3 regions of the Nocardia sp. NPDC101769 genome follow, and region 2 is predicted to be linked to each of the others. Evidence: riboswitches for the same ligand, from Rfam matches in the RefSeq annotation. Region 2 holds a riboswitch; each other region holds the start of a gene.
What was found. Region 2 has a riboswitch for S-adenosylmethionine ahead of ACIRRA_RS32785 (ABC transporter substrate-binding protein). Riboswitches for the same ligand answer to the same signal wherever they lie in the genome.
Positions count from the first base shown of each region.

Region 1: linked by a shared signal. The riboswitch ahead of ACIRRA_RS27135 (rhodanese-like domain-containing protein) and the one ahead of ACIRRA_RS32785 (ABC transporter substrate-binding protein) in region 2 are both predicted to bind S-adenosylmethionine.
Region 3: linked by a shared signal. The riboswitch ahead of ACIRRA_RS06590 (amino acid ABC transporter permease) and the one ahead of ACIRRA_RS32785 (ABC transporter substrate-binding protein) in region 2 are both predicted to bind S-adenosylmethionine.

Region 1 is NZ_JBIWMX010000019.1:84,476-94,153, forward strand. Features, by position in the region: gene pta (phosphate acetyltransferase) at 1-1,104, opposite strand, end outside; gene fgd (glucose-6-phosphate dehydrogenase (coenzyme-F420)) at 1,240-2,247, opposite strand; gene ACIRRA_RS27115 (HAD-IIA family hydrolase) at 2,546-3,304, shown strand; gene ACIRRA_RS27120 (MarR family winged helix-turn-helix transcriptional regulator) at 3,306-3,767, opposite strand; gene ACIRRA_RS27125 (type 1 glutamine amidotransferase family protein) at 3,764-4,405, opposite strand; gene ACIRRA_RS27130 (O-succinylhomoserine sulfhydrylase) at 4,532-5,746, opposite strand; gene ACIRRA_RS27135 (rhodanese-like domain-containing protein) at 5,781-6,203, opposite strand; SAM riboswitch class IV at 6,218-6,333, opposite strand; gene ACIRRA_RS27140 (hypothetical protein) at 6,396-6,842, opposite strand; gene ACIRRA_RS27145 (FAD-dependent oxidoreductase) at 7,130-8,521, shown strand; gene ACIRRA_RS27150 (amidohydrolase family protein) at 8,613-9,485, shown strand; gene ACIRRA_RS27155 (CaiB/BaiF CoA transferase family protein) at 9,595-9,678, shown strand, end outside.
Region 2 is NZ_JBIWMX010000026.1:124,098-133,775, reverse strand. Features, by position in the region: gene ACIRRA_RS32800 (GNAT family N-acetyltransferase) at 1-692, opposite strand, end outside; gene ACIRRA_RS32795 (HAD family hydrolase) at 951-1,589, shown strand; gene ACIRRA_RS32790 (TIGR00725 family protein) at 1,642-2,124, opposite strand; SAM riboswitch class IV at 2,216-2,331, shown strand; gene ACIRRA_RS32785 (ABC transporter substrate-binding protein) at 2,494-3,654, shown strand; gene ACIRRA_RS32780 (ABC transporter permease) at 3,655-5,490, shown strand; gene ACIRRA_RS32775 (ABC transporter ATP-binding protein) at 5,471-6,340, shown strand; gene ACIRRA_RS32770 (ABC transporter ATP-binding protein) at 6,333-7,082, shown strand; gene ACIRRA_RS32765 (LLM class flavin-dependent oxidoreductase) at 7,079-8,095, shown strand; gene ACIRRA_RS32760 (hypothetical protein) at 8,092-8,655, shown strand; gene ACIRRA_RS32755 (peroxidase-related enzyme) at 8,648-9,253, shown strand.
Region 3 is NZ_JBIWMX010000003.1:132,738-142,415, reverse strand. Features, by position in the region: gene ACIRRA_RS06605 (hypothetical protein) at 110-811, shown strand; gene ACIRRA_RS06600 (hypothetical protein) at 999-1,700, shown strand; gene ACIRRA_RS06595 (flavin reductase family protein) at 1,841-2,389, shown strand; SAM riboswitch class I at 2,492-2,584, shown strand; gene ACIRRA_RS06590 (amino acid ABC transporter permease) at 2,593-3,489, shown strand; gene ACIRRA_RS06585 (amino acid ABC transporter ATP-binding protein) at 3,486-4,250, shown strand; gene ACIRRA_RS06580 (ABC transporter substrate-binding protein) at 4,279-5,256, shown strand; gene ACIRRA_RS06575 (GNAT family N-acetyltransferase) at 5,253-5,771, shown strand; gene ACIRRA_RS06570 (LLM class flavin-dependent oxidoreductase) at 5,768-6,838, shown strand; gene ACIRRA_RS06565 (ABC transporter substrate-binding protein) at 6,835-8,469, shown strand; gene ACIRRA_RS06560 (ABC transporter permease) at 8,474-9,433, shown strand; gene ACIRRA_RS06555 (hypothetical protein) at 9,426-9,587, shown strand; gene ACIRRA_RS06550 (ABC transporter permease) at 9,580-9,678, shown strand, end outside.

The sequences.
Region 1 (9,678 bases), on a different contig from region 2:
CATCTGCGGGGTGACGATGTTCGGGATGGGAATCTCGATCTGCCGCAGCAGTTCCCGCGGATCGACCCGCTGCTCCATGAGAGCCAGCGCGGTGTCCACCTTACGGATGCTGGACAGCGAGACGCGGCCGCGGGTGAGCGCGGTGGCCTTGGCGGTCTCGAAGGTGCCGAGGTCGGTGGCGAGGATGGGCAGTTTGGGTTTGAGGCCCGCCATCAGCCGCGCGATGGACGGCTCGGGCAGCATGCCGCCGTTCATGATGATGCCGGCCAGCGACGGAAAGCCCTCCGCCTCATGGGCGTTCACCAGCGCGAGCAGCACGTCGGAGCGGTCTCCGGGGGTGATGACGGCGGCGCCGTCGGTGAGACGTTCCAGAATGTGCTCGGCGGTCATGCCGCCGACGATGACCTCGAGCGCCTCGCGCTGCATGAGTTCCGGGTCGCCGCTGTAGAGTTCGCCGCCGATGGCCTCGCGCAGCTCCTCCATGGTGGGCGCCTGCAGCAGCGGCACCTCGGGCAACGCCCAGGACGGCACGGCGCAGGCCTGCTTCAGGGCTGCGGCGTCGGCTTCCAGCTGCCCGGGCTCGCACCGGTTGGCGATCACCGCTACCAGCTTGGCGTGCTCGGCCGCCAGCTCGGCGCGGCACAGCTCCACCAGCTGGCCCAATTCCTCAGGGGTGCGGCCCATTCCGCGCACCACCAGCAGTACGGGCGCGCCGAGGTTCACCGCGATGCGGGCGTTGTAGCGCAGTTCGCTGGGGCTGGCGACATCGGTGTAGTCCGAGCCGACGATGAGCACGGCGTCGCACTGCTTGGCGACCGCGTGGTACCGCATAACGATCTCGCTGATCGCCGCGTCCGGATCCTCGTGCACCTGTTCGTAGGTGACGCCGATGGCCTGGTCGTAGTCGACATCGGAGGTGGAGTGCTCGAGCAGCAGCTCGAGAATGTAGTCGCGCCCGATCGCGGACCTGGTGATGGGCCGGAACACGCCCACTCGCGGCGTGGTCGCCGCGAGGGCCTGCAGGACACCGAGCGCCACCGTCGACTTGCCGGTGTCGCCCTCGGGGGACGCGATGTACACACTGGAAACCGGTGTGGCAGCCATGGGCGAAAGCCTACCGACCGTTATGGGCTGATTTCCGCGCCTACCCGGTTACCCGGCCGCGAACAGTCGGGGACGGACTTCCGCAAGGGTCGCCCGTCCCCGGCCGCCACTCGATCTGGTGTGGCGTGAACCGACTCAGAGGGCGCGCAGGCGGGGCGCCAGATCGCGCTGGAACAGATCCAGGAACCGGCGCTGATCATGACCGGGCGCGTGGAAGACCAGGTGGTTCAGGCCCGCGTCCACATACGGCTTGATCTGCTCGACCGCCTGATCCGGATCGCTGGCCACGATCCAGCGCTTGGCGATCTGCTCGATCGGCAGCGCGTCGGCGGCCGCCTCCATCTCGATGGGATCGGTGATGGAGTGCTTCTGCTCCGCGGTCAGCGAGAGCGGGGCCCAGAAGCGAGTGTTCTCCAGTGCCAGAACGGGATCGGTGTCATAGGAGATCTTGATCTCGATCATGCGGTCGATGTCGTCGACGGAGCGGCCGGCCTTGGCGGCGCCCTCCGCGACGGCGGGCATCAGCTTCTCGGTGTAGAGATCCATGCCCTTGCCGGAGGTGCAGATGAAACCGTCACCGGCGCGGCCGGCATACCGGGCCACCAGCGGGCCGCCCGCGGCGATGTAGACCGGGATGCCGCCCTTGGGCACGTCGTAGATCGAGGCGCCGACGGTCTTGTAGTACTGGCCGTCGAAGTCCACCCGCTCGCCCGTCCACAGCGCGCGCATCAGGTCCACCGACTCGCGCAGCCGCGCGAAACGTTCTTTGAACTCCGGCCATTCGCCCTGGAAGCCGGTGGCGATCTCGTTCAACGCCTCACCCGAGCCGACGCCGAGCATGATGCGATCCGGGTACAGGCAGCCCATGGTGGCGAAGGCCTGCGCGATGACCGCAGGGTTGTAGCGGAAGGTCGGGGTCAGCACCGAGGTGCCGAGCTGAATGCGCTTGGTGCGCTCGCCCACCGCGGCCAGGAAGGCCAGCGAGAACGGGGCATGCCCGCCATTGTGCCGCCACGGCTGGAAATGGTCGGAGACGGTGGCACTGTCGAGGCCGTGCGCCTCCGCCTCCACCGCGAGCTCCACCAGTTCGCGCGGGCCGAACTGTTCCGCGGACGCCTTGTAACCGAGCTTGAGGTCTTTCACCTGGGCACTCCTGTCGCCTTGCTGCGCTCGAGCTGTGCGGGCCAACCTCCCGCACGACCGCCGCGACACCGGGCATCGCGAACGGTCTTACCTCGCACGATAGGTCAGCGGTGAAACGCGGTGCGGCAGGGGTCACACCCAAGGGATCGAACCCCGGGTAGGCGGACGGTATTCCGGGCATGAAACCGGTCGGACGGGTATCCAGAGCAGGAATATATGAGCGTTCGGTCCCGGGATAGCGGAGAATGTGCGCGTGACCAACTCGAGCGCTGAACCGATCCTCTCCTATCTGACCGACATGGACGGCGTCCTCGTGCACGAGAATCACATGGTGCCCGGGGCCGATCAGTTCCTCGCCGAACTGCGCGACAACGACATTCCGTTCCTGGTGCTCACCAATAATTCGATCTACACCGCGCGCGATCTACAGGCCCGGCTAAAGCACACCGGCCTCGATATTCCGGCCGAATCCATCTGGACCTCCGCGCTGGCCACCGCGACCTTCCTCAAGGACCAGCGGCCCGACGGCACCGCCTACGTGGTCGGCGAATCCGGCCTCACCACCGCGCTGCACGAAATCGGTTACGTCCTTACCGATTCCGACCCGGACTACGTGGTGCTCGGCGAAACCCGCACCTACTCTTTCGAAGCCATCACCACCGCCATCCGGCTCATCGCCGCGGGTGCCCGCTTCATCGCCACCAACCCCGACGCCACCGGACCCTCCCGCGAGGGCATCCTCCCGGCCACCGGCTCGGTCGCGGCCCTCATCACGCAGGCCACCGGCAAGAAGCCGTACTACGTGGGCAAGCCCAACCCGCTGATGATGCGCTCGGCGCTGCGCCGCCTCGGCGCGCACTCGCAGTCCACCGTCATGATCGGCGACCGGATGGACACCGACGTCATCGCGGGCCTGGAGGCGGGCATGCGGACCATCCTGGTCACCACCGGCATCTCCACCCCGGCCCTGGTCGAGCAGTTCCCGTACCGCCCGACCACCATCCTGCCCTCGGTGGCCGCCCTGGTCGGCAAGACCAAGGACCCGTTCGCGCTGTAAGTCAGGCCACGCCCGTCGCGTCGCCCTCGAGCGCGTCGAGGGCGGCCGACAGGGTCGTCAGCGCGTCCACGATGTGGGCGAGCTGCTCGATACCCAGATGCGCGACAAGCCGTTTCGCCATGGCCGCGTGCTGCGGGTCGATCCGCCGCACCGCGTCGTGACCCGCCTCGGTAATGGCCACCAGCTTCGCGCGCCGGTGCGCCGGATTGGGGCGGTATTCCACGAATCCCTTGTCCGCCAGCACATCCGCGATGCGCTGCACACTCTGGCGGGTGATACCCATTTCGCGGGCGATACCGGCCACCGGAAGCGGTTCGTGCAGAATCGCGCCGAGCACCTGCCACCACGCGACCGTGATCCCGGACGGTTTGGCCAATTCCTCTGCGATCGAGAGGAATTGGCCGTTCAGCTTGAACGACGTGACGGCCGCGGCCCCGAACAGCTGCTGCGCGGTGCGCGTCATCGCGCGGCCGCCGCGCGCTGCTGCTCGTACTCGAACAAAGCGTAGAAGCCTGCGGGATCATTGTTTCCGTACAGCTGGTACCAGGACTCCAGCACCTGCGGCTCGTAGATGCCGAGGCGCGCGAAGATCTCACGGGCGAAATCGACCGGTCGGGTGCCGGTCGCGGTGATCAGGTCACCGTCGGTGACGGCGGTCGCCTGAACGTAGTGCTCGCCGCCCGAATATCCGGAGTAGGCAAGATATCCCGCGTCATTGCTGGTGTGCGACCGATCGTCGAGCAGCCCCTCCTGCGCCAGCCCGAAGGTCGCGCCGCAGATCGCCGCCACCGGCACCCCGGCGGCCAGAAACTCCCGGGCCCTGCTCGCGAAGGCCGTCAGCACCTCGGGACGCTGCCCGGTTTCGAGTCCCGGCAGGATCAGCATGGCGCTGTCGGCGGGCTTCAGATCATCGAGAACGAGATCGGGCAGGACCCGCATGCCGCCCATCGACGTGATCGGCTCGGCGCCGAGGGCGACCGTCTTCACCTGCCAGGTTCCCGGCTCGCGGTGCCAGAGTTCGCGATTGATGTGCGCGATCGCATGCCCGGCCTCCCAGTCCGAGAAGCTGTCGTACACGGCCATGTGGACTGTTTTCATCATGACAGCATGCTGTCATGTTTGACAGCATGCTGTCAAACATGATTCTCAGCGGCCTCCCCCGTCGACCCCTGAACACGAAAAGGGCCGGAACCCAGTGGGTTCCGGCCCTCTCGAATACTCGTCGGATCAGCTCAGCGCCTGGTCCAGATCATCGAGGAGGTCCTCCACATCCTCGAGCCCGATGGAGATGCGGAGCACGCCATCGGTAATCCCCACGGCCGCACGGCCTTCCGGTCCCATCGCCCGGTGGGTGGTGGTGGCCGGATGGGTGATCAGCGTCTTCGCATCGCCGAGGTTGTTGGAGATGTCGACGATGCGCAGCCGGTTGAGCACCTCGAAAGCCCGCTTCTTGGCCTCGTTCTCCTGGGCCTTCAGCTCGAAGGTGATCACCGTGCCGCCGCCGGACATCTGACGCTTGGCCAGCTCGTACTGCGGGTGCGAGGACAGGAACGGGTACTTCACCCAAGCCACCGCGGGATGGGTCTCCAGGAACCCGGCGATCTTCAGCGCGGAGTCCACCGACTGGCGCAGGCGCAGTGGCATGGTCTCCAGGCCCTTGAGCAGGGTCCACGCATTGAAGGGGCTCAGCGCCGGACCGGTGTGACGCATCAGGTTCTTCACCGGGCCGTCGATGTAGTCCCGCGGTCCGAGGATCGCGCCGCCGAGTACCCGGCCCTGGCCGTCGATGTGCTTGGTGCCCGAGTACACGGTGATGTCCGCGCCCAGGTCGAAGCCGCGCTGCAGCAGCGGGGTGGCGAAGACGTTGTCCAGCACCACCTTCGCGCCCGCCGCGTGCGCGAGATCGGAGACCGCGCGCACATCGGTGAGGGTCTGCATGGGGTTGGAGGGGGTCTCGAAGAAGACGGCCCGGGTCGGCACCGACAGCGCCTGCTCCCACTGGTCCAGGTCCTCGCCGTCGACGAAGACGGTCTCCACGCCCCAGCGCGGCAGGATCTCGTTGGCCACCACGAAGCAGGAGCCGAACAGGCTGCGCGCCGCCACCAGTCGGTCACCCGCCGAGAGCAGCGCGCCCAGGGCGGTGAAGACCGCGGACATGCCGGAGGCGGTCGCGAAACAGGCTTCCGCGCCGTCGATCAGGCGCAGCCGCTCCTCGAACATGGCGACCGTCGGGTTGCCGTAGCGGGAGTAGACGAAGTGCTCGATATCGCCGGTGAAGGACGCCTCGGCCGCCTCGGCGCTCTCGTAGACGAAACCCGAATTGAGGAACAGCGCCTCGGAGGTCTCGTCGAAGCCGGAGCGCCGGGTGCCGCCGCGCACGGCCTGCGTGGCGGGGCCGACGCCCTCGGGGAGCGGTTTGTCGAAGGAACCACCGGTGATCATGACTGCCTCCCTGCGATCCGGCCGGACACGAAACTCATGACTGACGCCAGGGCAGGCCGTCGGCGCGCCAGCCGGTGCCGCCGCGATGCCCCTGACCGTCGAGCGCACCCTCGAAGCCGTCGACCACATTGAAGGACGGGGCGATGCCGAGGGTGGTGGCGGCGGTGGCCGCGCCGATGGAGCGCTGGCCGGAGCGGCAGATGAAGATGACCGGAGCGGCCGAGTCCTGGCCGCGATCGCCGAGCGCCTGCTTCAGCTGGTCGGTGAAGCGGGTATTGGGCGTGCCGGAGACGTCCACCCACTCGATCAGCGCGGTCGGCCGGCCGATGCCGCTGGTGTCGGGCACCCCGACGAACCGCCACTCGGCCTCGGTGCGCACGTCCACCAGCACCGCATCGGGGTTGTCGCGCAACAGTTCCCACGCCTGCTTCGGCGTGATGTCACCCGCGTAGCTCACTTGTACCTCCTGTGAATCCGCACTTGCCGCACCGCTGTCCGATGCGAGGCCAGGTCGTCACCCGGAGCACCCCACCGCGGAGGAGGGTTGCCGACCAGCCAGCCGGGGCTTGACGCTGGTACTCATGACCTGAGTCGAGACTGCCGAAAAAACGGCCCCACTGTCAAACCCCGGCCGAGACTTCGGCCGTTGTCACGAATTGCAGACCAACCAGCGGGAATTCTCCCGGGTGAAGCGCCAGGTCGAGGTGGATTGAGCGCCGGAGACGGTGAAAGTGACCTGCGCCGTGGCCTTCTCGCCGTCGACGGCCGGGTCGGAGAGCTTGTCGAACGTGATGGTCCTCCCGGTCGCGGCGGCGATCTTCAGCGGCGAGGCGTTCTCGTCGAATCCCTTGCAGGACAGGGTCGGATCGTACTTGCCGGTCTCGCTACGGGACTTGATGAAGTTGCCCGCCGCCACCGAGAGCCGATCGGAATCTGTGACATTCTTCTCAACCGGCGAGACCAGCGTCGCGATCACGATGCCCAGGATCACGATCGCGATGACGCCCGCCGCGACCAGGAACGGCCACATGCTCCGGGCCTCGTCCTGGTCGATCGGAACCGATGTCTCCTCGACTGTCTCCTCGGCGTCGCTCATGGGTAGATCATGCCTGGTCGCCGCCGTCCGCCTGCCACGGCATTCCCATAGTCAGGGCCTCGGCGTTCCCACAGTTCACGGCCCTGCGCGCGAAGGGCCCCGTGCGCCATCGATAGAATCAGCAGAATTTCCGCCCCAGGCGCGGGAATAGCAAGACTACGCAGCAACGCTGCAGCGTCGGGGGCCAACGGCGGCCACCGAAGCCAGGGCGTCAACTTAGCCTAAGCTAAGAACGACGGCTGAGTTTTGACGACAAGTTAGTTTCGACCCAAAGGGTGCGCCGAAGAATGACCGAACAGAGTGCAGCGACCCGCCCGCTACGCATTGCGATCGTGGGCGCGGGCCCGGCCGGTATTTACGCCGCCGATGCCTTGATGAAGTCCGATGCCGAGGTGAGCATCGACCTCTACGAACGCATGCCCGCGCCCTTCGGCCTCATCCGCTACGGCGTCGCGCCCGACCACCCGCGCATCAAGGGCATCATCACCGCCCTGCACAAGGTCCTCGACAAGCCGCAGGTCCGCCTGCTCGGCAATATCGACTACGGCGTCGACATCACCCTCGAGGACCTGCGTCAGTTCTACGACGCGGTCATCTTCTCCACCGGCGCCAACGCCGACCGCGCCCTCGAGGTGCCCGGCATCGACCTCGACGGCTCCTACGGCGCCGCCGACTTCGTGTCCTGGTACGACGGCCACCCGGACGTGCCGCGCAGCTGGCCGCTGGACGCGGAGAAGGTCGCCGTCCTCGGTGTCGGCAACGTCGCCCTCGACGTGGCCCGCGTACTCGCCAAGACCGGCGACGAACTGCTGCCCACCGAGATCCCGCCGAACGTCTACGAGGGGCTGCAGGACAACAAGGCCCTCGAGGTCCACGTCTTCGGCCGCCGCGGACCCGCGCAGGCCAAGTTCACCCCGCTCGAACTGCGCGAACTCGACCACTCCCCGACCATCGAGGTCATCGTCGACCCCGAGGACATCGACTACGACGAGGGCTCCGAGGCCGCGCGCCGCCACTCCAAGCAGGTCGACATGATCTGCAATACGTTGGAGCAGTGGGCCATCCGCGACGTCGGCGACCGCCCGCACAAGCTGTTCCTGCACTTCTTCGAGAACCCGTCCGAGATCCTCGGCACGGACGGCAAGGTCGTGGGCCTGCGCACCGAGCGCACCCAGCTGGACGGCACCGGAAACTGCAAGGGCACCGGCGAATTCAAGGACTGGGACATCCAGGCCGTGTACCGCGCGGTCGGCTACCTGTCGCAGAACATCCCGCTGCTGCCCTTCGACGACCAGGCCGGCACCGTGCCCAACGAGGCCGGTCGCGTGCTCGTCGACGAGGATGCCGACGGCGCGGCTCGCTACATGCCCGCTACCTATGTGACCGGCTGGATCAAGCGCGGCCCGGTCGGCCTCATCGGCCACACCAAGGGCGACGCCAACGAGACCATCGCCTGCCTGCTCGACGACGCCGCGAACTTCACCCCGGCCGCGAAGCCGGAGCTGGAAGCGGTCACCGAGTTCCTCGAGGGCAAGGGCATCCCGTTCACCACCTGGGCCGGCTGGTACCGCCTCGACGCGCACGAGCGCGCCCTGGGCGAGCCGCAGGGCCGCGAGCGGGTCAAGGTCGTCGAGCGCGACGAGATGCTCGCCGCCTCCGAACCCGACAAGGTTTCCTGACCGGCTCCGGGCAAGATGTCCTGACCAGCGCCAATCCGCCTGCCGGACAAGGTTGTCCACACATGTCACCGTTCTGAGGCATGCTGATCACGTGTTCGATGCCCATCTCCACATCTTCGATCCGCGGTTCCCGCTGGTCGAGAACGAGGGCTACCTGCCCGACCCGTACACCATCGCCGCTTATCGCAAGCGCATGTCCCGCTTCGATATCGACGGTGGCGCCGTGGTCAGCGGGTCGTTCCAGGGCACCGATCAGAGCTATCTACTGGCCGCCCTCGCCGAACTCGGCGAGGGCTGGGTCGGCGTCACCAATCTGCACGTGGACGCCACCGACGCGGAGATCCTCGAGCTGAACCGGGCCGGGGTGCGGGCCATCCGGTTCAACCTCAAGCGCGCGGGCGGCGATATCGTCGGGCTCACCATGCTGGCGCTGCGGGCCTACGAACTGGCCGGCTGGCATGTGGAGCTCTACATCGACGGGTCCATGCTGGGCTCGCTGGAACCGGTCATCACCAAGCTGCCCAAGCTGTCCATCGACCACCTGGGTATGTCCGACGACTGCCTGCCCTACCTGCTCAACCTGGTCGACCGCGGGGCCAAGGTGAAGGCCTCCGGCTTCGGGCGGGTGGCGATGAATGTGGGCTCGGCCCTGCGCAAGATCCACACCGTCAACCCCGAGGCCCTCATGTTCGGCACCGACCTGCCGGGCACCCGGGCCGGACGGCCGTTCCGCGACGCGGATATCGTGCTGATCGCCGATGCCGTGGGCTCCGATCTGCACCGGGTGCTCGAAGACAATGCCCGCGCGTTCTACGGGCTGGCCGCCAAGGAACGCCTCTTCGAGGACCCGAACCCGACCATGCGCCGAGCCGCGGGCGAACCGCCCACCCTGCGCCTGCCGCGCTCGGAGCTCCCCGGACCCCCGCCCCCGGATACCCTGCCGCTGCCGATCATCGATCGCTAGCGCAGTGGGGCCACCCGCGCAGAGCCGCGGAGACTTCGCGTTATTGTCATACCGTCAACACCGGCGTGTGAGCCGGTGCGCAGGATTCGACGACGAACCGAGGTAGGGCGTGAGCACTCCATCCACCGCCAAGCAGGGCCCGCTCGCGGGCATCCGGGTTGTTGAACTGGCCGGCATCGGCCCCGGTCCGCAC
Region 2 (9,678 bases):
ACCCCGTGCCGCCGATGCGCGGGATCGGTTGCCGCGCCGGTCAGTTGGGCGACGCCCTGGGACATGCGCAGGCTCGCCCCGCCCGCCACCCGCCCGTCACGCCGGGCCAGATATCGCCGCATCCCCGCGGCACCGGTGAGATCCCGCAGGGCCCGGGCGATGACGTCGGCCGGAAATTCCTCGTGCGACGCCACACCCTGGGTATCGGGATGCGCGAAACCCTCCGCGACCACCGCCAGCCAGGTGTCGAACTCGTCCTCGCCACTGGGCTTCACGTCGACACCGTCGGCGACCACCGCGGCACATTCGCCGCCGAGCTCGAGCCCGAGCACGTTCTCGAACGACACCAGTCGATACCCGCGCCCGGTGAGGAGTTCGCCGACACCCGGATCGCCGAGCTGCGAGAACTCGGCCTGCACCGGCGTCTTCCGTGCCGCGAACGACCGCTCGATCTCGTCGAGTTCCGACGCCTCGGGCCTCCCCGCGAATCCGAGCCCGGCCACCTTGTTCAGCGGCGACCCCTCCTCGGCGAAGGACGCCACCCCGCCCGCCACCGGTAGTACGAACCCCGCATCGACTCCCAGCCGGTCCGCGGCCGCCGCACTGCCCTTCGCAATGAACTCCGCTTCGACCCGCTCGATCCGCGCCGCCAGCTCCGTCCCACAGAAAAGCGTTCCCTGATCGCTCGGCATGCGCCCGAGCCTAATTCGGGCCGCATGGACATGCCCGCGAATTTCCGTCCGGCCGAGCCTGCGGCCCAGGTCGTCACGACACAGCCTGCCGGATCCCCGAAATGCCGCAGCGCAGGGAAGCGCGGGTGGTGCGGACCTCCTCAGCGGCCGGGCTTCACCGTTCGGGTTCGGCCCGGCCGGTGGGTATCGCGCCGCGCACGGTCCTGAGTGGGTGCGACGGTGGTCGGGTGCGGTGGGGGTGGGTCGTAGGGTCTGGGGATGCGTGTTGATCGTTCGGGTGCAGTCGCCGGTGGGCTGGTGGTCGGGTTCGACCTGGATATGACGCTGATCGATTCGCGGCCGGGGATTGCGGCGGTGTGGGATGCGGTGGCCGCGAGGACCGGGGTGGCGATCGATTCGGAATTGGTGGTGTCACGGCTCGGGCCGCCGCTGGCCCACGAGGCGGCGCAGTGGTTTCCGGAGCACGAGGTGCCCGGGATCGTCGCGATGTACCGGGAGTTGTATCCGGATCTGGCGGTGCACGCGTCGGAGCATCTGCCGGGGGTGGTCGATGCGCTGGCGGCGGTGCATCGGGCCGGTGGGCGGGTGCTGGTGATCACGGCGAAGAACGGGCCGCACGCGCAGTTGCATCTCGATCATCTCGGGCTGGCGGTCGACGAATTGGTCGGCGGGGCCTGGGCGGAGGAGAAGGGCGAGGTGCTGCGGGAGCGTGGGGCCTCGATCTATGTGGGGGATCATCTCGGCGACGTGCGGGCGGCCAAGGTGGCCGACGCGGTGTCGGTGGCGGTGACCACCGGGCCCTATGCGGCCGAGGAGCTGTCGGCCGCGGGCGCGGATGTGGTGCTCGGCGATCTGACCGAGTTCCCGGTCTGGCTGGCCGCCCACCTCGCCGCGTAACCGGTTGATTCGCAACCGTTCTCGGCGCACCGGCCGGGCGCGGTTCACGCGTTCACGGATAGATCGGCGGGGCGAGCGCGAGGGCCACGGCGTGGGCGGGGTCGAGGGCGGGGATCGAGGCGTCGACCGCGTAGCCGTCGGCGTCGCGTACCTGCCAGCCGTGCAGTGAGACGACGGGAATGCCGCGGTGGTGCGCCAGCGCCAGCTCGGACAGGGTGCCCCACGAGCCGCCGACGACGATAACCGCGTCGGCCGAGGCCACCAGGATGGCATTGCGGGCCTCGCCCATATTCGTATAGATCGCCGCGGACAGGCCGGGGCAGGCCGCGTCACGGTTGCTGTCGGGGCGGATGCCGAGGACGAGTCCGCCTGCGCTGGAGGCGCCCTCGGCGACGGCGGTCATCACACCCGAGCCGCCGCCGCACAGCACGGTCGCACCCGCCGCGGCGAGGAGGCGGCCCACCTCGCGGGCGGCGGCGGACTCGGTGCCGGTACAGGTGCTGGGGCCGCAGACGGCAATTTGCAGGGGTGGCAAGGGCTTTCCTCTCGTCGGTGGATGGGTCGTTGGCATCAGGGTGATTCGAATGGTGTCAGCGTGCGGTGGCCGCGGCTACCGTTCTACCCACGGTCACGAGTATCAGCATGTTCGAGCCCCGGCTCGCTGATCGGCAACCCTCGCGCGGCGGTGGGGTGCCCCGGGTGACGACCAGGCGGTGTCCACGCGGGCCCGCAAGCGCTAGTCGAAGGAGCACAGGTCCATGTCTGGATGCCGCCCGGCCAACGGCTGAGGTCCAGCGCCCGAATTCCATGCGGGCGATTCTCTTTCCCGCACCGTACGCCTTCGCGGTCGCGGTCGAGTCCCTATGCCCCGACGAGGTGTCGGTGCGCGAGTACAGAGGTAGTAATGAGCAGGAACTGGTCCGGGTCGCGTGGATTCCGGGTGTTGGTGGGTGTGGCGGCGGCGACCGTGGTGGCGGGGCTCTTGTCGGCGTGCGGGAACGGGTCGTCGGACGGCAAGTCGGACACCGTGTATTTCGGGGTGTCGGGCCCGAAGACGGGCGGGTCGGCCGAGTACGGGCGGCTCTGGCAGCAGGGCTTCGACCTGGCCCTGGACGAGATCAATGCGGCGGGCGGGATCGACGGCAAGAAGGTCGCGCTGAAATGGGAGGATTCGCAGTCGGATCCGAAGCAGACGGTGCCGATCGCCACCAAGTTCGTGGGCGACAAGTCCATCATTGCCGAGCTCGGCGACTTCTCCTCGCCCGCCTCCATCGCGGCCTCGCCGGTGTACAACCGCGGCAAGCTGGTGCAGTACGGGTTCACCAACTCCTCGGTGGATTTCACCAAGGCAGGCGACTACTCGTGGAGCCCCTCCATCACGCTGGATGTGTACATGGAGCGCAATGCCGAGTGGGTGCGGTCGAAGGCGAAGAAGGTCTCCGTCGTCTACCTCGAAACCGACTGGGGCAAGCAGGCTTTCAAATTCTTCGAGCAGTTCGCCAAGGAGAAGGGCATCGAGATCGCCTACTCCTCGGCCATCCTGCCGGATTCGCAGGACTTCCGGCCGGTGCTGATCAAGGGCCGCGACGCCAACGCGGACGCCTTCGTGCACCTCGGCTACGGCCCGGACGGCGCGCTGGTGGTCAAGCAGCTGCGTGATGTCGGGTTCACCGGGCAGCTCTTCGCCGGCCAGAACACCCCGCAGTTCATCGATCTGGCGGGCGCGGCGGCCGAGGGCGACATCGTCAACGGTGTCTTCACGCCGTCGGATCCGAGCCCGAAGATCCAGAGCTTCGTCACCAAGTTCCGCGCCAAGTTCGACACCGACCCCGGCGATTTCAACGTCTACGCCTACGACGCGCTGAATGTGCTGGTGAAGGCCGCCAAGACCGGCGGCGCCACCCGAGAGGGCGTGCTGAAGGGCCTGCGTGAGATCAAGGACTTCGACGGAATCGGCCTGGGCACCTTCGTATTCGATCAGCAGACGCGGCGGCCCAGCGGCGTGAAGCCGATCGAGCTGGAGCTGCGCAGCGGCAAATTCGTGCCGGTCGGAAGCGCCAAATAGATGTTGGACACGCTCATCGCGGGTCTGGTGCACGGTAATGCGTACGCGCTCATCGCCGTGGGCATCACCCTCATCTTCGGGGTCGGCAATGTCATCAACTTCGCACACGGCTCGATCTTCGCGTTCGGTTCGGTGCTGGGCTGGTGGCTGATCGCCCAGCACGGCGTGCCCTGGTGGGCCGCGCTGGTCATCGTGGTGGCGGCGACGGCGCTGGTCGGTGTCGCCATCGACATCCTGGCGGTGCGGCCGCTGCGGCGAGCCCCGGCCATCGCCGCGCTGCTGGCGACGGTGGCGGTCGGGCTGATCATCGAGAACGTGGTCGCCCTGGTGTTCGGGCCCGACACCCGGCCCTTCCCACAGGTATTGCCCACCAACAACTTCCGGGTCGGCGGGGTGCGGTTCGGCACCTCCGATGTGGTCATGTTCGCCCTCACCCTCACGGTGATGGCGGGACTCTGGGCCTTCCTGCGCTACAGCCGCCACGGCCTGGCCATTCGCGCCACCGCGCAGGACCCGGACGCCGCCGCACAGATGGGCATCGGCGTGGGCCGGGTGCAGTCGCTGGCCTTCGCCATCGCCTCCGGACTGGGTGGGCTGGCAGGCGTCTTCGTCGGCCTCTACAACTCGAACATCTCGCCGACCAGCGGCGGCATCGTCGGCATGACCGGGTTCGTGGCCGCCACCATCGGCGGGCTGGGGTCGATTCCGGGCGCGGTCCTCGGCGGTTTCGTGCTCGGGCTGGTGGAGGCGTTCGGCATCTACTGGTTCGGTGACGGCTATCGGGATCTGATCACCTTCGGCCTGCTGGTGCTCTTCCTGGTGCTGCGGCCCGGCGGCCTGCTCGCCCGGCCGCCCGCTATCGAATACGAGCCCATGACCGGCACCTTCCTCGGGTCGGGGCGGGAACCACGGGTGCGCTGGTGGCATGCGCTGATCGCGTTCGCCGTTGCGGGCGTGGCGATTCCGCTGATCGCGGACGACTACGGCATCTCGGTGGGCACCCAGATCCTGGCCTACGCCATCATCGCGGTCTCCATGACGCTGGTGGCCGGGTCGGCGGGACAGCTGGCCATCGGGCAGGCGGGTCCCATCGCCATCGGCGCGTACACCTCCGCGGTGCTGACGGTGTCGCACGGCTGGGCCTTCCTGCCCGCCATCGTGGCCGCGGGCCTCGTCGCGGCCGTGGCCTCGTCGGTGCTGGCCGCGCCGCTGTGGCGGCTGGGCGGGCACTATGTGGCCATCGCGACGCTGGGCATCGGCATCGTGACGGTGGCGATCATCCGCAACTGGGAGCCGGTGACGCGCGGCAGCTACGGTATCTTCGGGATCCCCGCGCCCAGCCTGTTCGGATACGAATTCACCACGCACACCCAGATTTTCCGGCTGGAGCTGGTGGTGCTGGCCATCGTGCTGGCGGTCATCGTCGGCGTGCAGCGGTCCCGGCTGGGGATCGCCATCCGGGCCATCGGAGCCGACGAGGTGGCCGCCCGCTCGGCGGGGGTGCCGGTGCGCGACTACAAGGCGCTGGCCTTCGCGGTGGCGGCGTTCTTCTCCGGCATCGGCGGCGCGCTGCTGGCCCACCAGTACTCCTACATCGACCCGACGGTCTTCAACCTGCCCATGTCGCTGCTGGTGGTGACCATCCTGGTGCTGGGCGGCACCGCCTCGCCGTACGGCGCGGTGCTGGGCGCGGTGGTGCTGATCGGGGTGCCGGAGCTGCTGCGGCTGGCGCCATCGTGGCGAATCGTGTTGTACGGCTTGATATTGCTGCTGGTGGTGCGGTTCCGGCCGCAGGGAGTTCTGGTGAGGAGGAATCGTGTCCCGGTCAACGCCTGATGTGCTCACGGTCACCGGTCTGCGACGCTCGTTCGGCGGTGTGCGGGCCGTGGATTTGGTCGAATTCTCCATCGCGCCCGGTGAATTCGTCTCGATCATCGGGCCCAACGGGTCCGGGAAGTCGACGACGGTCAATCTGATCTCCGGTGTGCTGAAGCCGGATGCCGGGGCAGTCCTGGTGCACGGCACCAGGATTCGCCCCGGTCGCCCGGAGGCGGCTGCCGCGGCGGGGATCGCACGGACCTTCCAGAACGGCCGCGTGTTCGGCAATATGACCGTCCGCGAGAACGTCGATGTGGGCCTGCAGCCCACGCTGCGCGCCGCGCGGCCACTGCGCATGCTGGCGAATGTGCCGGTGCTGAAATGGATTTCGCTGCTCGCCGAGCTGGCAGTGGCGCTGGTGCCGACACCGGCGGCGCGGGCCGAGCGGCGGGCGTCGGCCGCACGCATCGACGCCCAGCTCGCGCGGTTCTCCGAACGTCTGGTGCCGCGCGCCGACCATCCGACCTACACGCTGTCCTACGCCAATCGCCGCCGCACCGAGATCGCGCGGGCGCTCGCCGCGGAACCCGGCCTGCTGCTCCTCGACGAGCCCGCCGCCGGCATGAACCAGACCGAGACCGCCGAAATCGGCAGACAGCTGGCCGAATTGAAGGCCCAGGGCCAGACGGTGCTGCTGGTCGAACACAAGATGGACCTGGTCCACGAACTGTCCGACCGGGTACTCGTGCTCGACGAGGGGCGCATCATCGCCCAGGGCACGCCCGCCGAGGTGCTGGCGGATCCGCGCGTCATCGAGGCCTACCTCGGGCGCAGCCGGGCCGGCGGCAAGGTCGGCGCGGATGTCTGAGTTCGACGAGAACGCCACGCCGATCCTCGAATTCGACCGGGTGGTGGTGCACTACGGCTCGTCCCGGGCCCTCGACGAGGTCTCCCTGCGGGTGCGGCCCGGCGAGATCGTCTCGCTGTTGGGCGGCAATGCCTCGGGCAAGTCGACCACCATGAAAACCGCGCTCGGCCTGCTGAAACCGTCCTCCGGCACGGTGCGCGTCGACGGCACGGACGTGAGTACGACGCCCCCGTCGGCGCGCATCCGAGCGGGGCTGGCCTCGGTCCCGGAGGCCCGGCGCGTCTTCCCGGCCATGACCGTCGAGGAGAACCTCTTCGTCGGCGGCTACATCCGCAGGGAGCGCCGCGCGGTGCTGGCCGCGCGCGCCGCCGAGCTATTCGGCCACTTCCCGCGCCTGGCCGAGCGGCGCGCCCAGCGGGCGGGCACGCTCTCCGGCGGCGAGCAGCAGATGCTGGCCTTCGCCCGCGCGCTCATGAGCAAACCGCGCCTCATCTGCATGGACGAGCCCACCATGGGATTGTCGCCACTGTTCGTGGATCGGGTACTGGAGGAGATCGCCCGGCTCAATCGGGAGCTGGGCCTGGCCATCCTGATCGTCGAGCAGCAGGCGGAGCTGGCCCTGAGCATCGCGCACACCGCCAATGTGCTGCGCAGCGGGCGGATCGTGCTGCACGGCCCGGCCGCGGAACTCGTCGGCGATCCGGCGGTGCGCGACGCCTACCTCGGAAAGGTGACCACATGACCCCGCAACGGCTCGGCTTCTTCACCCGCCTGGTCCGCTCCGATCCGGCGGAGGACGCGGGCACGGTGTACCGGCAGGCCCTCGAGCAGATCGGGCTGGCCGAACGGCTCGGCTACGACACCGCCTGGGTGGCGCAGCATCACCTGGATCCGGCCGAGGGCGGGTTGCCGTCCCCGTTCGTTTTCCTCGCCCACGCGGCCGCCCGCTTCCCGCGCATCCGCTTCGGGACCGCGATCGTGACGCTGGCCCTGGAGGATCCGATCCGGGTCGCCGAGGACGCGGCGGTGCTGGACGAGCTGTCGGGCGGGCGGCTCGAGCTGGGCTTCGGCGCGGGCGGGTCGCGGCACGCCTTCGACCTGTTCGACCTGGCCGGCGCGGATCGGCAGCTGGTGTACGCGAGCAAACTGGCGCGGGTGACCGCGGCCCTGGACGGTACGCCGCTGGTCGGTGACCGTGGGTTGAACCCGCCCGCCGCGGGGCTGCGTCGCCGCCTGTGGCAGGCCACCTTCTCGGCCGGGGGCGCGGCCCGGACCGGGCGGGCCGGTGACGGACTGCTGCTGTCGAAGGCCCAGCCGCGTGATCCGGCCGCGCCGGCCGCCACCCTCTGGCAGATCCAGCAACCGCTGGTCGACGCCTACCTCGACGCGTTGCCCGCGGGCGTCGAACCGCGAATCGGCGCGTCCCGGGGCGTTTTCGTGGCCGACGACCACGACGAGGCGGTCGCCCTCGCCGAGCGCGGCGCGGCCCGGTTCCTGGATCAGCTCGGCCGCAACGGCGGACCCGAAGTGGCGGAATTCGTCGGCGAAGTGCTGCGCGACATCTACGTCGGCACCCCGGACGAGGTGGTGGCGCAGCTGTCGGAGGACGCGGCGCTGCGGCATGCCACCGACTTCATCGTGCAGGCGCATCCGGTCGACCCGGGTCACGCCGCCACCCTGCGCTCCATCGAACTCATCGCCACCAAGGTCGCGCCGCAACTGGGTTGGCGACCCGACGAAAGGACCACCCGGTGACCGAGGCACCCCCCGCCTATGACGACACGCCGCCTGCCGCAACGGAAGTGGCCGGAGAGAGTGTTTCCGATGCGGCCGGCCCGGCCGGCTCGCGCGGCGGCGCAGTGGGCCGCCGCGCCGATGTCATCGATGCCGTGCTGGGTGCGCGGGCCGAATCGGTGCGCGCCGTGCGCGCGACACGCCCGGAGGTAATCCAACATTCGCAGGGGGCATTCGAGGCGCTGCTCGACGGCCCGGCCACCGCGAGCGTCGGACGGGAGCGGCTGATCGCGGCGGCGGTCGCCGTCGCCGAGCTGGCCGGCGCGCCGGAGCTGGCCGCGCACTACGCGGCGCTGGGAACCACTCCGGCGGAGGGCGATCCGGTGCTGGCGGCCATCCTGCGGCACGCCGCCCGGGTGACCTCCGCGCCGGCGTCCATTGCCCGCGCGGACATCGACGCGCTGGCCGCGGCCGGCCTGTCCGAGCGCGACATCGTGACGGTGGCGCAGCTCATCGGGTTCGTGCACTTCCAGGTCCGGCTGCTGGCCGGGCTGCGACTGATCGGAGCGGATGATGAGTGAGTCCGGGCGCGAGGTGCGCAGTGTCGAGATATCGCGGCGGCCAAGGGGATTCACCCAGGAGCAGCTGGACTGGGTGCCGTGGGTGGAACCCATCGTGCTGGCCGATGCCGATGAGTTGCAGCGCCCCCTGCTCGAGGGTGACCGGGGTGTCGGCCCCTACTTCCGGCTACTCGCGCGCAATGCCGAGGTGCTGGCGCAGCGCAGCGCGAATGACCGAGCGATCTTCTACGGTCGAGGGGGATTGATCCGCGCCGAGCGCGAACTCGCGGCGACCGTTACCTCCCGGCACAACGGGTGTGAGTACTGCGCATCCGTTCATTCGCGTTTCACTTCTGCGCTGTCCAAGCGTGTCGCGGATGTGCAGCGGTTGCTGGACGAGGGCAATGAGGTGCGGATCGACGAAAGATGGGACGCCGTCATCGATTTCGTGGACGCGCTGGCCGCCAATCCGCCGCGCGCGTCCGCCGATCATCTGAAGCGGCTGCGAGAGCTGGGTTTCGACTCCGCCGAGCTGCACGATCTGGTGCTGTCCGCCGCCTCGTTCTCGTGGGCCAACCGGCTCATGCTCACTCTGGGCGAGCCGGAGGTCCCGGCCTGATCTAGGGCTTTCTCAAAAAAATTCTAGAAAGTTCATGGGAAATCTTCCCTGCGTGGGCGCCGGATCGGTATCGTGCCGAGGGCAAACAGTCAGTGAAGGCGCTGGCACTCCGGCGGATCGGAGCACCACCTTGGCGAACTTCCTTTCGGATGTTCTCGTTCAGGCCATTCTCGAGCTGCCGGCAACCGGCTCTTCGTGCGTTTCCGCCAAGTAGCCACGCGAGCGCCATCTTTCGGCTACTGCGCGGAAGCCGGGGTGATCTGGAAGGGCCTGATCTCCGACGAGAGGATCGGGTCCTTTTTATGCCCGTGTCGGCGGGTTTCGTGCCCGGTGTCGGCGGGTGGCGCGCTGGGTACTCCGCTCGCATCGGGCGCTCCCGCCCTGGTCCGGCCGGGCATCGCGAGCGTTCGACAAATTAATTCTAG
Region 3 (9,678 bases), on a different contig from region 2:
ATGCCACATTGCGTTCGACCAGGCTGGATTCGATCACTGCGTCCCGGGGGTACACCTGACACTGTCCCCTGGGGCGCATCTGATCGTCTGAAGAGGAATTCCCGAATACATGCGTCTCAAGAAATTCGCAGCGAGCTCCGCACTGGTTATCGCTGCCCTGGGCATCACCGTCGGTACCGTCAACGCCGCCCCGGCCGCGTCCGACAACGGCGCGATCAACTACACCGCCACCACCTCCGAGACCAACAGCGTCATCCGCACCGACGCCGGCTCCCTTGTTGTCGAGAACGGCATCTTCGAGATCAAGGCCGCCAACGGCACCGTCGTGGCGGGTATGCCGTTGTCGTTCCGGGTGGATGACTTCGAGTTCCCGATCGCCGCGGAGATCTCGGACCGCACCGCGACCCTGACCCCGCAGTACGACATGGACCATGCGGTCTACAAGCCGGTCGCTCTGCCCTACGAGGACCAGGCCCCGTGGAAGTCGGACTACGACCGTGAGCTGGCTGCCTGGAACCGTATGAAGGACACCATCTCCCTCGGCGCTACCGTCGCGGCCGTGGTCGGTGGTATCGGTGCCGCCGCGGTCGGTTGCGCCATCGGTGGTGTCGTCTTCGCCGCTGCGACGGCTCCGCTGGCCACCATGTTCGGTGCCGGCCCGCTGGCCGGCTGCCTGATCGGCGCCAGCACCATCGGCTTCCTAGGCACCATCGCGGGCCAGCTGTTCATCACCGCTCCGGTGGCCATCGCCGCGGCGATTCAGTACTTCACCACCATCAACCAGCCGCACATCGCTACCCCGGCGAAGTAAGAGCGAGGGACTCTATAGGCATCAGCAACCACCTCATCAGGACAGCCCGTTCGGCCATATGGCCGAACGGGCTGTCCATTTCAACTGTTCACCGGCTCAGCACCACGGATACATACTTCGTTCGGGTCGGCCCGTTTCGATCATGCGGTCCATTCCTGCGGACTGCCCGATGAGGAAACGAAAAGAAATGTGCTTCAAGAATTTCGCCGCTACCGCGGCATTGGTGGCCGCCACCCTGGGCGTCACCGCCGGGACCGTGAACGCCGCTCCGGCTGCCGATGACAACGGCGCCATCAACTACGCCGTCACCCGGACCGACACCAGCAGCATCTTGCACACCGATGGCGGCTCGCTGGTCGTGGAGAACGGCAACCTGAAGCTCGAGGCAGCCAACGGCACCGTCGTGGCCGGTATGCCGCTGTCGTTCCGGGTGGACGACTTTGAGTTCCCGATCGCCGCGCAGATCAGTGACCCCCACACCGCCACCATTACCCCGCAGTACGACATGGATCACGCGGTCTACAAGCCGATCAACCTGCCCTACGAGGACCAGGCCCCGTGGAAGTCGGACTACGACCGTGAGCAGGCCGCCTGGAACCGCATGAAAGACACCATCGCCACCGGTGCCACCATCGGCACTGTGGTCGGTGGTATCGGTGGCGCGGCTCTCGGCTGCGTCATCGGTGGTGTCGTCTTCGCCGCTGCGACCGCTCCGCTGGCCACCATGTTCGGCGCCGGCCCGGTGGCCGGCTGCCTGATCGGCGCCAGCACCGTGGGCTTCCTGGGCACCCTGGCCGGCCAGGTCTTCGTGACCGCGCCGGTCGCCATTGCCGCCGCCTACAACTACTTCGTCACCATCAACCAGCCGCACATCGAGGCGCCGAAGTAACAATCGCGAGGATCTCGACCCCGTCCGGTGCCTGCCGGGCGGGGTTTCGCATTGTCCCGCAATAGGATCGCGGCCGCCGACTTGCAATCGAGGTGAATGCAATCCTGTCGCGGCGCGTGCGCCGGTGCTGGAGTGGGGTAATGGGCGAGCTGACCTCGATTCACGGCGCGGCCGACGCGCTCACTCCGGTCGACGGGACCGATCTGCGGCGGACCTTTTCGCACTTCCCCAGCGGGGTGGTGGCCGTGTGCGCACGCATTGGCGGGACACCGTATGGCCTGGTGGCGAGCACCTTCGTGCCGGTCTCCCTGGACCCGCCGCTGGTGTCGATCTGCATTCAGTATTCGTCGGAGACCTGGCCGCGGTTGCAGCAGGCGAGCCGTTTGGGCCTGAGCCTGCTCAGCAGCGAGCAGGAGCCGGCGGCGCGTGGGCTGAGCTCGCGGCGCGGGGACCGCTTCCGCAATGTCGACCTGCATGCCGGGAACGGGAACGCGGCGTTCGTCGCCGGGGCCACGGCGTGGCTGGAAACGTCGGTGCACGAGCAGGTTCCGGCCGGTGATCACGCGGTGGTATTGCTGCGGGTGCACCGGCTCGGCACCCACCCCGATTCCGAGCCGCTGGTCTTCCACCGCAGCGGTTTCCGCGCCCTCTACGACCCGGCCCCGGAGCGCGACGAGGCCGCGGGCTGATCTCCCCGTTTCCACCGGAATTCAGGAAAATGGCTGTCATGCAATTGAATTCACGTTGATCCTGATCGGCGACATACGCAGCCGGAATTCGTAGTGTCGTCTACACCATCCAGAGCGATCGAGAGACCCGGCTCGAAGACATCGCAGCAACCCCCGCGCACGTGGTGCGGGTGCTTCCGCCGGGACCGATGGAGGACGAATCCATGAGTACGCTGGCGGCGCCCACACAGACGGAGCCCGAAGCCGAACACCACGACGGGGATCTGCCGGTCGTCCGCGCCCGACACCCGTGGCGCTGGGTCACCGCGGCGATCGCACTGGTACTGGTCGCGCAGTTCGGGCACGGGCTGATCACCAATCCGGGCTGGGACTGGGGAACCTTCGCGCAATATGTCACCGCGAAGTCGGTGTTGTCGGCTTTGAAGGTGACGCTGGAGCTGACCTTCTGGGGCACCCTGCTGGGCTTCTTCCTCGGTGTCTGGCTGGCTGTGGGCCGGTTGTCGAAGAACCCGGTGCTGCAGGCGATCTCGTGGACCTATGTCTGGGCTTTCCGCTCGATCCCGCTGATCGTGCAGCTGCTGTTCTGGTTCAATCTGGCCTACCTGTACAAGTCGCTGTCGCTGGGCATTCCGTTCGGGCCGGAGTTCGCGCGGTTCCAGACCAATGGCGTGATCAGCGGATTCACCGCGGCCGTCATCGGTTTGGCGCTGCATCAGGCCGCGTATTCGGCGGAGATCATCCGGGCCGGGATCATCTCGGTGGACGAGGGTCAGTGGGAGGCGGCCCGGTCGCTGGGCCTGCCGTGGCGTCGGCAGTTCTTCACGATTGTCGCGCCCCAGGCTATGCGCGGAATTCTCCCGAACGCCGCCAATGAGGTGATCAGCCTTTTCAAGGGCACCTCGATCGTGTCGACCATGGCGATTGCCGAGCTGTTCTATCAGGTGCAGGTCATCTATGGCCGCAATGGCCGGGTGGTGCCGCTGCTCATGGTGGCCACGGTCTGGTACATCCTGCTGACCAGCGTGCTGAGCGTCATCCAGTTCTATATCGAGCGGCATTTCTCGAAGGGGCGTCGTTCGAAGGCCGGTGATCGTCGGTGACCGAGTTCGCGATCGAATTGCGCGGCATCCGAAAGTCATTCGGCCGCAATGAAGTGCTCTCCGGTATCGACTTGGCGGTACGTCCCGGCGAGGTGACGGTGATCCTGGGCCCGTCGGGTTCGGGCAAGTCGACGCTGCTGCGCACCATCAACCATCTCGAGCAGGTGGACGGCGGCACCGTGCGGGTCGGCGGCGAGCTGGTCGGCTACCGGCGCAGGGGCGGCAAGCTGCACGAGTTGCACGAGCGCGAGATTCTGCGGCAGCGGGCGCGCATCGGATTCGTGTTCCAGAACTTCAATCTCTTTCCGCATCTGACGGTTCGGGAGAATGTGGCGCTCGCGCCGGTGGCCGCGCAGCGCCGCGCCAAGGCCGAGGTGAACGCCGAGGCGCTGGAGCTGCTGGCGCGGGTCGGACTGGCGGACAAGGCGGACGAGTATCCGAGCCGGTTGTCGGGTGGGCAGCAGCAGCGCGTGGCCATTGCGCGGGCGCTGGCCCTGCGGCCGGAGGTGGTGCTGTTCGACGAGCCCACCTCCGCGCTGGATCCCGAGCTGGTCGGTGAAGTCCTCGATGTCATCAAGGATCTGGCGCGCGGCGGTTCGACCTTGGTGATCGTCACCCACGAGATCGGTTTCGCCCGCGAGGTCGCCGACACCGTGGTGCTGATGGACGCCGGCCGCATCGTCGAGCATGGTCCGCCCGCGCGGGTGCTGGACAACCCTTCGCACCCACGCACCAAAGCCTTTCTCGCGCACGTCCTCTGACGTGTTCTCACCAGGTAAGGAAAAGCCCATGTCTCTGGCGAGCCGTCGCAGACGGATCAGCGCCTTGATCGCCGTCACCCTGCTGAGTCTGTTGGTGGGCGGCTGTGGCAAGGGTGATGGCGGCGTCAGCGACACGCGCAGCGTGAACGGCCTGACGTACGACCTGTCACCGGAGCAGAAGGGGCGCATTCACGCCGACAAGGTGGATTCGATTGCCGCGCAGGTCCCGCAGGCCATTCGCGACCGCGGCACGCTGGTGGTGACCGGCACCATCGGCGCGACCCCGCCGCTGGGCTTCTACGCCACCGACGATCGCACCGTCATCGGTTCCGAAGTGGATGTCGCGGAGCTGATCGCCGACATTCTCGGTCTGAAGGTGGACCGCCGGAACGGGGACTGGGCGCAGAACTTCGTGAAGATCGACTCCGGCGAGGCCGACCTGTTCGTCAGCAATGCCACGGTCACCGAGGAGCGCAAGGAGAAGTACGACTTCGCCACCTACCGCAAGGACAATATCGCCCTGGAGGTGCCCAAGGATTCGACCTGGACCTATCAGGATCGGAAATCGCTGGCGGGCAAGAAGATCGGCGTCGCCTCCGGCACCAATCAGGAGCAGCTGCTGGTCGCCTGGAACGACCGGAACGTGGCCGAGGGCCTGCCCGGGCTGGAGCTCGCCTACTACCAGCAGCCCGCCGACTACTACCTGGCGCTGTCCTCCGGCCGCATCGACGGTTACGTGGGGCCCAACCCGTCGGCGCAGTACCACGCGTCGACGACCGGCAACAAGGTCCTAACCACCTGGTCCGGCGCGGGCGACGCGCTGCAGGCCGAGATCGCGGCGCTGACGCGCAAGGACAACGGGCTGGTCGGGCCCGTGCAGCAGGCCATCCAGTACGCCATCGACCACGGCACCTACAAGCAGGTACTGGACCGGTGGGGCCTGGGCGGCGAAGCCGTGTCGCAGGCGCGGATCAATCCGCCCGGACTACCCAAGAAGAAGGGATGAGCGTGTCGCGCACCGTATTCCACGTCGCACAGCACGATCCGCTGGCCGCGCCGCTGCTGGCGGAGCTGGCCATCGAATACAGCAGCCGCTACGGCCGCACCCCGGGTGAGGTGCACGCGGATCTGACCGGCTATTCGGCCAGTCATTTCGCGCCGCCGCACGGCGATCTGCTGATCGTGGTGGAGGACGGCGAACCGGTGGCGGGCGGCGCCTTCCAGCGCCTCGACGCGGAAACCGCGGAGCTGAAACGGATCTGGACGTCGAGCGCGCACCGCCGCCGGGGGCTGGGCCGGTTCGTGCTCGAGCAGCTGGAGGCCGAGATCGCCCGGCGCGGCTACCGGCGCATCTACCTGACCACCGGACCGCGTCAGCCGGAGGCCGTGGCGCTGTACACGGCCGCGGGCTACACCGCGCTGCCGCGCGACATCGTGAAGGAGGTCGGACACGTGCACCCGTTCGAGAAGTACGTCCCCGCCGGCGAGCGCTCCCGCGACACCGAGGCGGTCCCGGCATGAAATTCCTGCTCTTGACCCTGATTACACACACCCCGGACCCGGTGACCGGCACCGTCGAGACGCCCCGGCGGCGGTTGCGCCGCGTGATCGACAGCGCCCGGCTGGCCGAGGACCTCGGCTACGACGGTTTCGCGGTGGGGGAGCGGCACGAGGATCCGTTCATCTCCGCCGCCCCGCCGGTGGTGCTGAGCCATATCGCCGCGGTCACCTCGCGCCTGGCCCTGTTCACCGGTGTCACCACGCTGAGCCTGCTGGATCCGGTGCGTGCGTTCGAGGACTACTCCACCTTGGACAATCTCTCCGACGGGCGCCTGGAACTGATCATCGGCAAGGGCAATGGCGCGGCGCAGGCCAAGCTGTTCCACGTCACCACCGATGACCAGTGGGATCGCAATCGCGAGGGCTACGAGCTGTTCCGCAAGCTCTGGGACAGCGACAACGTCACCTGGTCCGGCCGCTTCCGGCCGGCACTGACCGAGGCCAAGGCGCTGCCCCGGCCACTGCAGCCGCGCCTGCGCATCTGGCACGGCAGCGCGACCAGCCGGGAATCTGCGGATTACGCGGCGCTCCACGGGGATCCGCTGTTCTCGGCGAATGTCACCTATCCGATCGAGCCGTATGCCGAACTGGTGGACCACTACCGGGAACGCTGGGCGGCCTATGGGCACGATCCGGCCGACGCGCTGGTGGGCGCGGGTACGGCGGGCTTTCTGGTGACCCGGACCTCGCAGCAGGCCGTGGACCTGTATCGCCCGGTCTTCGAGGCTCGTCAGGCCGTGGCCCGGAAGTTCGGCGTACCCATCGTCTTCGAGACGGCGGAGGATTTCGTCGAACGCTCCTCGGCGCTCATCGGCAGCCCGGAGCAGGTACTGGACAAGGTGAGCCGCTACCACGAGCGGTTCGGGCACGAGGTGATCCACCTGAGCGCCGACGCCGACGGCCGCACCGAGGCCCAGCATCGCGAGAGCCTCGAGCTGTTCCAGGCCGAGGTCGCATCCGAACTGCGCCAACGCATTCCGAGCCGCCCGCTGGGCGGCGATCGCTACCCGTCCGGAGACCCCGCATGAATCACCCCTTCACCGCCCGCGCGGTCCGTCCCCTGGCGCTCGCGGGCGCGCTGGCCGCCACTTTCGCGCTGACCGCGTGCGGTGGTAGCGGAACCACTGGCGGCAACGGCGAGCCGACGGGCCCGCCGCGGCCGGGCGGCACCCTGCGCTACGGTCTGTCGCTGGCTCCGACCTGCTCGGATCCCGCACAGTCCGCCACGAATCAGACCATCTACGTGACCCGCCAGATCGTGGACTCGCTGGTCGATCAGGACCCGGAATCCGGTGCACTGAAGCCGTGGCTGGCCGACACCTGGACTGTCTCATCGGACGCCAGGTCGTTCACCTTCCACCTGAAGGACGGCATCACCTTCAGCGACGGCACCCCGCTCACCGCGGACTCGGTGCGCAAGAACTTCGATTCGATCGTCGCGCTCGGCGGGGCCAAGGCGCCCCTGGCCGCGAGCTACCTGGCCGGATACACCGGCAGCACGGTGGTGGATCCGCGCACGGTGCGGGTGGACTTCGCGGCGCCGAATGCCCAGTTCCTGCAGGCGACGTCGACGCCGCAGCTGGGGATCCAGTCCGACGCCACGGTCGCCAGGCCTGCCGACGACCGTTGCCTGGGCGCGAATATCGGCAGCGGCCCGTTCACCTACGCGGAATGGAAGCAGAACGCCTCGGCCACGCTGGCCAAGCGCGCCGGATATGCCTGGGGTTCGGCGGTTTTCGCCACCGAGGGTGAGGCGTACCTGGACAAGATCGTGTTCACCGTGGTCCCGGAGTCAGGGGTCCGCACCGGCAGTCTCGCCTCCGGTCAGCTCGATGCCATCAGTGACGCGCTGCCGCAGGATGTTTCGCAGATCGAGGCGGGTGGCGGGCGGGTGCAATTCACCGCGAATCCGGGCGTGCCGTTCGGCCTCCAGGTGAATGTGACCCGCGGACCGCTGCGGGACCCGGCGGTGCGGGCGGCGCTGTTGCCCGCCCTCGACCGCAAGGAATTGGTGGACACCGTGCTGGGCCCGCAGTTCAAGCCGGCCACCAGCGTGCTCGCCTCGAAAACCCCGGGCTATGTGGATCTTTCATCACGCGTGAAGTACGACCCGGACGCGGCGAAGAAGCTCCTCGACCAGGCGGGCTGGGTGCCCGGCGCGGACGGGATCCGGGTCAAGGACGGGCAGCGGCTGGCCGCGGGTGTCATCTTCGCCCCGGTCTTCGCGGGTAACCAGGCCATCCTCGAACTGACCCAGCAGCAATTGAAGGCGGTCGGATTCGATCTCCGCCTGGAGCCGCTGTCGGTGGCGGAATCGAATGTGCGCCAGAACAACAAGGACTTCGACTTCGACTATTACAACTCGACCCGTGCCGACGGCGACATCCTGCGCACCACCTTCGCGGTGGACCAGCGCAACCTGAACGCCCGCGGCCCGGCCGAGCCGCTGGACTCCCTGCTCTCGCAGCAGCTGTCGGCCACCGACCCGGCCGCGCGGGCCCGCATCATCGGCGACGCCCAGTCGGCGGTGCTGGATCAGGGCCTGTGGATTCCGACCATCGAACTGTCCCAGGCCATCGGCGTGGGCAAGGGCGTGGCCGGGGTGAAGTTCGAGGCGTCGGCCCGGTTGCAGTTCCACGACACCTGGCTGCAGCGGTAATCCCATGGGCCGCTATGTGATCGGACGGGTTCTCCAGGCAACAGGCGTGCTGTGGGCGGCGTTCACGCTGTCGTTCGTGGTGCTCTATCTGCTGCCGGGAGATCCGGTGGACATGGCCGCCAACGCCGCCACCGGCACCCCCGTGGACGCGGCGGCCGTCGCCGAGATGCGGGCCAGATACGGCCTGGACCAGCCGCTCTGGACGCAGTACTGGACGGCGCTCATCCACGCGGTGCACGGCGATCTGGGGCATTCGATCTTCAGCGGCCAGACCGTCACCGGCGCGCTGGCCGACGCGCTGCCCCCGACGCTGGCCCTGGCCGCACTCGGCCTGCTGCTGGCGTTGCTCGGCGGCACCGGGCTCGCCCTGGCCGCCGCCTATACCGAGCGGCCGTGGCTGCGCGGCCTGCTCACCGCACTGCCGCCGATCGGGGCGTCCATGCCCGGATTCTGGGTGGGATTGCTGCTGCTGCAGCTGTTCTCGTTCCGGCTGCGGCTGGTGCCCGCGATCGGCGGGACCGGCTTCAGCGGCACCATTCTGCCCGCGGTCACCCTCGCCATTCCGGTGGGCGCGGTGATCGCCCAGGTGCTCTACGGCAGTCTGATCGCCACCTGGCGGCAGCCGTTCGTGGCCGTCGCCTTCGCCAAGGGCGCCTCCCGCTGGTGGGTGCAGTTGCGCCACGTGCTGCGGCCCGCCGCGACCCCCGCGCTCACGGTGGCGGGTCTGTGGGTCGGCCAAGTGCTGGCGGGCTCGGTCGTCACCGAGACCGTGTTCTCCCGGCCGGGACTGGGCCGGCTCACCCAGGAATCGGTGCTGAACCAGGACATTCCGGTGGTGCAGGGCATCGTCGTGTTCGCCGCGCTGGTCTTCGTCACGGTCAACCTCCTCATCGATCTCGCCTATCCACTGTTGGATCCCCGTGTGGCGCACCGGGATACCCGCAAGGAGCGCGCCCATGTCTGATCTCCTGCCCGCTCACCTGATCCGGAACCTGCGCGAACACCTGCGCGTCCCCTCCGGCCCGCGCTCCCGGCTGCGAGTCATCACGCTGACCCACCCGCTCCTGGACCCGGGCATCGCGTACTGGGTCGGAGAAGAGGAGGAGTCCGATGCGTGAGGACCTGGTGTTGCGGCCGGCACCCGCGGCATGGGTGCGGGGGAATCTCGGGCTCTTGGCGGCGAGTGCCGTGGTAATCCTGGTGCTGGCG